2 regions of the Microbacterium resistens genome follow, and region 1 is predicted to be linked to the other one. Evidence: riboswitches for the same ligand, from Rfam matches in the RefSeq annotation. Region 1 holds a riboswitch; the other holds the start of a gene.
What was found. Region 1 has a riboswitch for thiamine pyrophosphate ahead of K8F61_RS15290 (ECF transporter S component). Riboswitches for the same ligand answer to the same signal wherever they lie in the genome.
Positions count from the first base shown of each region.

Region 2: another riboswitch for thiamine pyrophosphate. It lies ahead of thiM (hydroxyethylthiazole kinase); the one in region 1 lies ahead of K8F61_RS15290 (ECF transporter S component).

Region 1 covers NZ_CP082781.1:3,228,725-3,233,130, forward strand. The annotation lists gene K8F61_RS15280 (hypothetical protein) at 1-38, opposite strand, end outside; gene K8F61_RS15285 (D-alanyl-D-alanine carboxypeptidase family protein) at 107-1,651, opposite strand; TPP riboswitch at 1,789-1,898, shown strand; gene K8F61_RS15290 (ECF transporter S component) at 1,891-2,523, shown strand; gene K8F61_RS15295 (ABC transporter ATP-binding protein) at 2,525-3,997, shown strand; gene K8F61_RS15300 (energy-coupling factor transporter transmembrane component T family protein) at 3,994-4,406, shown strand, end outside.
Region 2 covers NZ_CP082781.1:381,380-385,785, reverse strand. The annotation lists gene K8F61_RS01810 (bifunctional hydroxymethylpyrimidine kinase/phosphomethylpyrimidine kinase) at 1-1,073, opposite strand, end outside; gene thiM (hydroxyethylthiazole kinase) at 1,070-1,933, opposite strand; TPP riboswitch at 1,923-2,017, opposite strand; gene K8F61_RS01800 (ribonuclease FAU-1 family protein) at 2,056-2,787, opposite strand; gene pheT (phenylalanine--tRNA ligase subunit beta) at 2,848-4,406, opposite strand, start outside.

The sequences.
Region 1 (4,406 bases):
TCGCCGGAGTACCCCTCATTCAGCTCCTGGTGTGCCATACCTCACCACACTGACGCATCGCAGCGCGGACCGCAAGGCGGCGAGTCGATGCCGCCGCGGCGGCGGATCAGTCGGCCGGGGCGAGACCGAACAGCTCGACGGGGTGCGTGAGGCGCCAGAGGAAGCCCGGGCCGGCGAGGTCCTCGCCGAGCTCCACGGGAACCTCCACCGTGTTCAACGGGCCCTTCAGGGCGAGCGATCCAGCCTCGCCTCCGGCGTCCCAGTCGTCGCCGAGCGCGAGACGGCTGGTCGCCGACGCGAGGGCGCCGTTCCACAGGACCACGCGGCCGTCCTCGGCGGCGACGAGCGGGGCCGTGGCCCCCCACCGGGTCTCGACCGTGCCGAGGACCGTGCCCCGGGTGACGGTCGGGGCCTGCGCGGACAGGGCCGCCTCGAGCTCGGAGTACAGCGTGCGGCTCACGTCGTAGCGGGAGTCGTCGTCGGGCTGGCCGAGCACCGAGGCGTACGCGCGGACCGTGGTGTCTCCGACGGGGATGTCCTTGGCGGTCAGGACGTTGTACAGGGTGTCGTCGCCGTCGCCGATGGTGCCCGTCTTCACCCCGACGACACCGGCGTCGGTGAGCAGCTTGTTCGAGTTCTGCACCAGGCCCGCTCCGGGGATCTCCGCGGCCGGCGTCGCGACGATCTCCGCCACGACGGGGTGGCTCAGCGCCTGGCGTCCGAGGTCGATGAGGGCCCGCGGCGTGGACTCGTTGCCGAACCCGAACCCCGAGGGATTCTGCAGGGAGATGCCGGAGATGTCGTGCACACGAAGCCACTGTTCGCCCGCGGCGACGAAGTCGGCGTCGGATCCCCAGATCTCGCGCGCCAGCCGGTCCGCATAGTTGTTCGCCGAGCCCAGCAGAATGCCCTGGAGCAGCTGGTACTCGGTGAGCGAGCCGTCCACGGGGACGTCGAGCGAGGACTGATCGGACTCGCGGTATCGCCAGTACTCCGCGCTGTCCTCCGCGGTGAAGGCGAACGACGGACCCTGCTCGCCCGGCGCGAGGGGCAGCGCGTCCAGGGCGGCGAGCACCGTGACGAGCTTGGTGATGCTCGCCATGGGCACCTGCTCCTCGTCCGACGCCGCGGTGCCGATCCCGTCCACGGCGAGGGCGGCGCTTCCGAAGACGGGCCAGGTGAGGGCAGCCGGATCGGCGGGGGCCGGCTCGAACGCGGCGGAGGAGACGGTCGGCGCGATCGCGGTCAGCGGCCACAGGGCGGTGGTCCCGGCATACGCCGCGCCGAGGGCGACGAGGATTCCGAGCGGTGCCAGGACGGCGGCGCGGCGAGCCGGACGCTGCGGTGCGCCGCTGAGCAGGTCGCCTCGCGCTCCGGCCGTGGCCGAGGATCCTGTCGCCGTCGAGGAGGCGAGACGCTCGATGTCGACCCACGACAGGGCGTCCGTCTCGGGCTCCGGGCCGTCGGCGAACGCGTCCGCCGGCGGGGCGGCGCTTTCAGAAGCGGGCGCGGCGAGGGCCACGGGCGCGGGGGCGTGGTCCGGCGTCGGGTCCGTCGCGCCGGCGCCCTCCGGGGTCACGGCGACCGCGGACGCCTCCTCGGGCGCCTCGGCGGGCGCGTTCGGGGTCGATCCGTGGTCGTCGTTCGTCACGGCATCTACCGTACCGGCCGGGCCCTGCGCGACCGCCGCGACGAGGGTGGGGCGTTTCGTCTCGCGGAGAGCTGCACTGAGCGAGCGAAGCGAGTCGAAGTGTCGCTCAACGACCGGGGGCGTCGCGGTAGGATGGGCGGACACACCACGGGAGTCCGGCGAGCCGGGCTGAGAGGAAGCGATCCGCGCTTCGACCGTCGAACCTGATCCGGATCATGCCGGCGCAGGGAGGAGTCTCTATGAACACGTCCGCATCCGCCGTCGTCACTGCCACGGGGACGAGGAACCTGCGCTGGCGGGTCGTCGACATCGTCGTCGCCGCCGTGCTCGGCGTCGCCCTCGGCCTCGTCTTCTGGGTCTGGAACACCGTCGGCTACGCCTGGTTCACCGCCGCTGACGGCCTCACGCCCGGTCTCGGCGGCATCGCCGTGGGGATCTGGCTGATCGGCGGCGTCGTCGGCGGCCTCGTGATCCGCAAGCCCGGCGCGGCGCTCGTCGTGGAGCTGGTGGCGGCCATCGTCTCGATGATGATCGGCAACGTCTGGGGTGTCTCCACGGTCCTGTCCGGACTCGTGCAGGGCCTCGGCGCCGAGCTCGTCTTCGCGCTCTTCCTCTACCGCCGCTTCACGCTGCCGGTCGCCGCACTCGCGGGCATCGGCGCGGGCGCCGCGGCGTGGGTCTTCGAGCTCTTCTACGGCAGCTCGCCCAACATCCTGAAGTCGGTCGAGTTCAACGCGATCTACCTGGGCTGCGTGGTCGTGTCCGGAGCGCTGCTGGCGGGGCTCGTCGGCTGGCTGCTGGTGCGCGCGCTGGCCGCGACGGGAGCGCTCAGCCGCTTCGCCGCGGGGCGCGAGCGGCGCCGCGAGGTCTGACGTGACGACGCCCGTACGGGTCGTCGCCGACGGCTGGGGGTGGCGCTACGCCGGACGACGCCTGCCCGCGGTCCGCGACGTCTCGTTCACGATCGAGCCGGGCGAGCGCGTCCTGCTCCTCGGTGCCTCCGGGGCGGGCAAGTCGACGCTGCTCGCCGGGATGGCGGGGCTGCTCGGTGACGCCGACGAGGGCGAGCGCGCCGGTCTGCTGCACGTCGACGGCGCCGACCCGGAGCAGCGCCGCGGCCGCATCGGCCTGGTGCTCCAGGACCCGGACGCGGGCGTGGTCCTGTCGAAGGTCGGCGACGATGTCGCGTTCGGCTGCGAGAACCTGGGCGTTCCCGCCGCGAGCATCCCCGCCCGGGTGGCGCAGGCGCTCGACGCGGTCGGGCTCGACGTCCCGCTCGAGCGACCGACGGCGGCCCTCTCCGGCGGGCAGAAGCAGCGGCTGGCCCTGGCCGGCGCGCTCGCGATGCGCCCGGGACTGCTCCTGCTGGACGAGCCGACGGCCAACCTCGACCCGGACGGCGTCACCGGGATCCGTGCCAGCGTGGAAAGGGTCCTCGCCGAGACGGGGGCGACGGCCGTCATCGTGGAGCACCGCACGCCGGTGTGGGCGGACCTGATGACCCGCGTGATCGTGCTCGCCGCCGACGGGGGGCTGCTCGCCGACGGCCCACCCGCGGAGGTGTTCGCCCGCCACGGCGACGCGCTCGCGGCTGCGGGCGTCTGGATCCCGGGCCGTCCGACCGGCCTTGCGGCCCTGCCCGCCGCGGGTGAGGCGGACCCGGCGATCCTCAGGACCGTCGATCTCGCGGTGAGCAGGGACGGGCGTCGCCCGGTGCGGACCGGACTCGACCTCGTCCTCCCGGCCGGGGCGGCCACGGTGGTGACCGGCCCCAACGGGGCAGGCAAATCGACCCTCGCGCTCACCCTCGCCGGGCTCCTGCGCCCGCTCGCCGGCGAGGTCCTCGCGGACGAGGCACTGCGCGGACGCAAGGGACTGCAGCCGATCTCCTGGTCGTCGCGCGAACTGCTGACCCGGATCGGGACGGTCTTCCAGGAGCCCGAGCACCAGTTCCTCACACAGACCGTGCGCGACGAGCTCGCCGTCGGGCCGAAGGCGCTCGGCTGGGACGCCGCTCGGATCGACGCGGTGGTCGGCGAGCTCCTCGAGCGGCTGCACCTCGCCCCGCTCGCCGCCGCCAACCCGTTCACCCTGTCCGGCGGTCAGAAGCGCCGGCTCTCGGTGGCGACCGCGCTCGCGGCGTCGCCCTCGGTCATCGTCCTCGACGAACCCACGTTCGGGCAGGACCGGCGGGGATGGATCGAGCTCGTCCGGCTCCTGCAGGAGCAGATCGCGCGGGGCACGTCGATCGTCGCGGTCACCCACGACGAGGCCGTGATCGATCTGCTCGGCGGTCGCCGCGTCGACCTCGCCCGTGCCGATACGGGGCTCGGGAGGGCGGCATGACGGCACCGGTCCGCTCGCCGCGTGACGTCGCGCTCCCGGTGCCGACGCCGGGGGAGGAGGCCCCGCGCGGCTGGATCTCCGGGGTCAACCCCGTCACCCGGATCCTCCTGGCCCTGGTGCTGTCGATCCCGCTGTTCGCGTCGATCGACGTCGTGAGCGGTCTCGTCGCGATCGGACTGCAGCTGCTGTGCGTCCCCCTGACCGGGCTCTCCTATCGGACGGTGCTGACGCGGCTGTCGCTGCTCCTGCTCGTCGCCCCCGTCGCCGGCGTGAGCATGCTCCTCTACGCCGAGCCCGAGGGCCGGGTGTTCTGGACGTTCGGCGTCGCGGCGATCAGCGAGGGGTCGATCCAGCTCGCGGTCGCGGTGAGCATCCGGGTGATCGCGCTCGGGCTGCCCACGATCCTGCT
Region 2 (4,406 bases), 1.2 Mb from region 1:
GCGAGGTTGGGGGTGATCAGATCGGCCCGGCGGAGCAGCTCGGTGAGCGCCCGCTCGGCGCGGGCGTCCAGCAGCCGGTCACCGCTCGTGGCCACCATCACCGGATCCACCACGACCGCCGGCGGACGCGACTGCGCCAGCCAGTCCCCGACCGTCTCGATCACCTCGGAAGTGGCGAGCATGCCGATCTTCACGGCGTCGATCTCGATGTCGTCGGCGATCGCGTCGAGCTGCGCACGCAGGAAGACGGGGTCCGGCACGTGGACCCCGCGGACGCCCCGCGTGTTCTGGGCCGTCAGCGCGGTGATCGCCGCCATCCCGTACCCGCCGTGCGCGGCGATGGACTTCAGGTCCGCCTGGATCCCCGCGCCTCCGGAGGGATCGCTGCCGGCGATGCTGAGGACGCGGGCGGGACCGGGGCGTCGCCAGCGCCGACGCAGCTCCCGGGCGGCCTCGCGGGGATCCGGCGCCGCGCAGAGCGCCGACACCACGGCGACGCCGGCAGCGCCCGCTGCGCGCAGGGCCGGCACGTCCTCCGCGGTGATCCCGCCGATCGCCACGCACGGCACCGGGCTCTCGGCGGCGAGAGCGGCGAAGCCGTCGACCCCGAGCGCCGGCGGATGATCCGGCTTGGTCGCCGTCGGCCGGATGACGCCCACGCCGAGGTAGTCCACGGTCCCCTCGGGAAGCGCGCGGACGCCGTCGAGATGCGCGCGGGTGTTCGCGGTGAGCCCGATGACGGCATCCGGCCCGAGCATCTCCCGCGCGCGGAGCACCGACGCGTCCGACTGCCCGAGATGGACACCGTCGACCCGCGCCCCGCGTCGACGCGCTTCCACCGCCGCGTCGATGCGGTCGTCGACGAGCAGGAGCGCCCGGCCGCCGATGACGTCGGAGAGCTCCACGAGCTGGGCGGCGACCGCGGCGTCGGGGGCGTGCTTCTCTCGGAGCTGCACGATCCGCACCCCGCCGTCGACGGCGGCGGCCACGACGTGGGCGACGCCGCGCGGCCCGGCCAGCGCCGCATCCGTGACGAGGTAGAGGGCGAGGTCGCGGGGGTCCAGGCCGCTCATGCCGTCGCCTCCGGCGCGAACGCCGAGGTCGTGTGCGCGCGCTCCGCCACGGAGGCAGGATCGAGCGAGGCCAGCGCATCGAGAAGCCCTACCGCGAAGGACCCCGGTCCGCTCGCTTCCCGCGCCGCGTCCTCGGCCGCGATCGTGTACGCGAGCGTCGCCGCCGCCACCGCCGTCGCGGGGGTGTGTCCGGTGCCCCGCGCGGTGCCAAGGAACGCCGCCATGACCGCGCCCAGGGCGCATCCGCCGCCCGTGACGCGGGTGAGCAGCACGTCGCCGTTCGCGATCCGGATGCTCTGCTCGCCGTCGACCACGAGGTCGACGGGGCCCGAGACGGCCACGACGCATCCGTGCTGCCTCGCGAGGTCGGCGGCCGCATCCGCCGCGGCCTCGGTCGTGTCGATCGCGTCGACGCCGCGTCCCCCGCCGCCGCGGCCGGCAAGGGCGAGGATTTCCGAGGCGTTCCCGCGCACGGCCGTGGGACGCATCGCGACCAGGTCGCGCGCCAGCGCCGTGCGGACCGGAAGTGCGCCGACCGCGACCGGGTCCAGCACCCAGGGGGTCCCGGCGGCCCGTGCGGCGCCGACGGCCTCCACGCTCGCGGCGCGCTGTTCCGGCGTCGGCGTGCCGAGGTTCACCAGGAGTCCGGAGGCGATCCCGGCGAACATCCCGGCCTCCCCGACGATGTCGGTCATGGCGGGAGCGGCTCCCAGCGCGAGCAGCACGTTCGCGGTGAACCCCGTCACGACCGCGTTGGTGATGCACTGGGTCAGAGGCGGGCTCTCGCGCAGTGCGCGGAGGAGATCCCCGGTGGCCTCGGCCACGGGCCCGGCGGACGATGGACGCAGACGATCGCTCACGCGACATCCCTTCGCTAGTACGAACTAGATCAGGTTCGACGGGTGTGATCTCAGCCGCGCGATGCGGCACCCCGTGTCACTGCTCGCAGTCTAGCGATCCCGAGGAGTCGGCGGGGCGGGCCTCACACCGACCGCGCGGGAGGGAGGTCCGTGAGCCGAGGGGTCGTCCAGTCCGGATCGGGACGCCAGCGCGTCCATTCGGGGTCGAACGGCCACGCCCCCTCGCGGAACGACGCGATGGCGGCGTCCGCGTGCGCACGGATGAGCTCCGCCTCGTCCGGCGCGATCCTCCCCTGCCTGATCGCCTCCACCAGCTCGTCCTCGTCCTTGAGACCGATCGTGCCGTCCGCCCCGATCTCCACGTCGAGCACATGGTCCGAGCTGAAGGTCGAGGCGCCGACCCGCTCATGGGCGTTCTCGAGGTTCACATACCACCCCGCGAACTCCCACGCATCGGGGTCGTCCGCCGTCCCGGCCACCGCCCAGAACAGCCAGACGGACCAGGGTGTGGCCGTCGGGGCGATGCGCAGGACGCCGTTGCCCCACCACTCCTCCACGATCCGCGTGCGCGGCTCCAGCCAGCGCCTCTCCAGCGGGACCGTGCGGATCCGTCGGCCGTCCGGTCCGCCCATCCCCTCCAGGAGCGTCCCCGGGGCGAGCCAGGCGACCAGCCCGCGCTCGTCGTCCCGGACGACACGCATCGGGGCGATGCTGGACGCGTCACCGTCCCGCCAACCGGGCTTGCGGTAGTGCCAGTCGACCTGGGTGCCGGGAGCGAGGAAGGGCGCCTGCCCCAGGGGACGGGCACCGTCCGGCGCCGTGCGCGCGGTCACGTGAGGGACGAGATCTGTCATCCCCCGACCGTATCCGCGGCACACGGGCACCGGCCGCAGCACCGCGCCCGACGGACGGGATCAGTCGCGGATGGTCGCCCCGAATCGCTCGGCGGCGACGCGGACGCCGGCCAGCTTCGCCTCCGTCGCCTCAGCGGCGGTCAGCGTGCGGTCGTCGGCACGGAAACGGAGCGCGAAGGTCAGGCTCTTCTCGCCCTCCCCCACGCCCTCGCCGCGGTAGTCGTCCACGAGACGCAGTGATTCCAGCAGCGTGCCGGCGCCCTCCGCGAGAGCGGCGCGCACGTGCGCCGCGGGCGTCTCGACGGGGACGACGAGCGAGACGTCCTGCGTCGCCGCCGGGAAGGTGGACAGCGACGCCGCCACGATCCGCTCACCGGTCAGGGACAGCACGCGGTCCAGGTCGATCTCGAGCACGACCGCGCGCCCCGGGAGGTCCGCGTCGGCGGCGACCTGCGGGTGCAGCTCGCCGACATAGCCCACCTCCTCGCCGCGCACGGTGAGGACACCGGTCCGTCCGGGGTGCAGCGCCTCTCGGCGTCCCTGTGCGACCTCGATCTCCACGCCTGCCGCGACGGCGATGAGGCGCACCGCATCCAGGCCGTCCGCGATCCCCGCCGCCTCCGCCGGGCGGCCTGGCTGACGCGGGGACACGTTGCCGGTGAGCAGCACAGCGAGGTGCCGAGCCTGCGGCGGGATCGACGCGTTCAGCGCCGCCAGCGTCTCGTCCGAGGGCCGCTCCCCCAGCGGCGGGACGGCGTCGGTGCCGTATGTCACCCCGTCCACGGGCAGGAAGACCGCCCCCGCCTCGAAGATCGCGAGGTCCGTGAGGCCGCGCGAGATGTTGCGATGCGCGGTCTGCAGCAGGCCGGGGACGAGCGAGCGGCGCAGGTACGGCGCCTGTCCGTCCAGCGGGTTCGCCAGGCGGACCCCCGCGATGCGGGAGCCGTCAGCGGATCCGTGCAGGTCGTTCTGCTCCTGCGTCGTGAACGGGAAGGACGGCGTCTCGACGAAGCCGCCCGCGGCCAGGGCGTTCAGGACGCGGCGTCGTCCCCGCTGCAGCGGGGTGTAGCCGCGGCCGGACGGTGGGGTGGGCAGCACGGAGCCGATCCGATCCAGGCCGTGGATGCGCGCGACCTCCTCCGCCAGTGTCCACTTGTCCGTGAGGTCAGGCCGCCAGGTCGGCGGGATGACCTGCCACCCGGTGTCCGTGGCCGTGACCTCCGCGCCGATCGTCTCCAGAGCGCCCACGATCTCGTCGTCCGAGTACGCCACGCCGATGAGTCCGGGCACGAACCCTGCGGGCAGATCGATGCCCTCGACGACCACCTCGGCGAACAGGGCACCCCCCTCGTCGGTGAGCGTTCCGCCGGCGAGCTCGACCATGAGATCGGCGACGCGACGCGCCGCCACGAACGGGATGAGCGGATCGACGCCGCGCTCGAACCGCTTGGACGCCTCGCTCGGCAGCTTGTGCCGCCGAGCCGTGCGCGCGATCGTCGTCGGGTCGAACGTGGCCGCCTCGATCAGAACGTTCCGGGTGGTGTCGCCCATCTCGGTCGTGCCACCGCCCATCACGCCCGCGAGGCCGATGGGACCGGACTCGTCCGTGATCAGCAGGT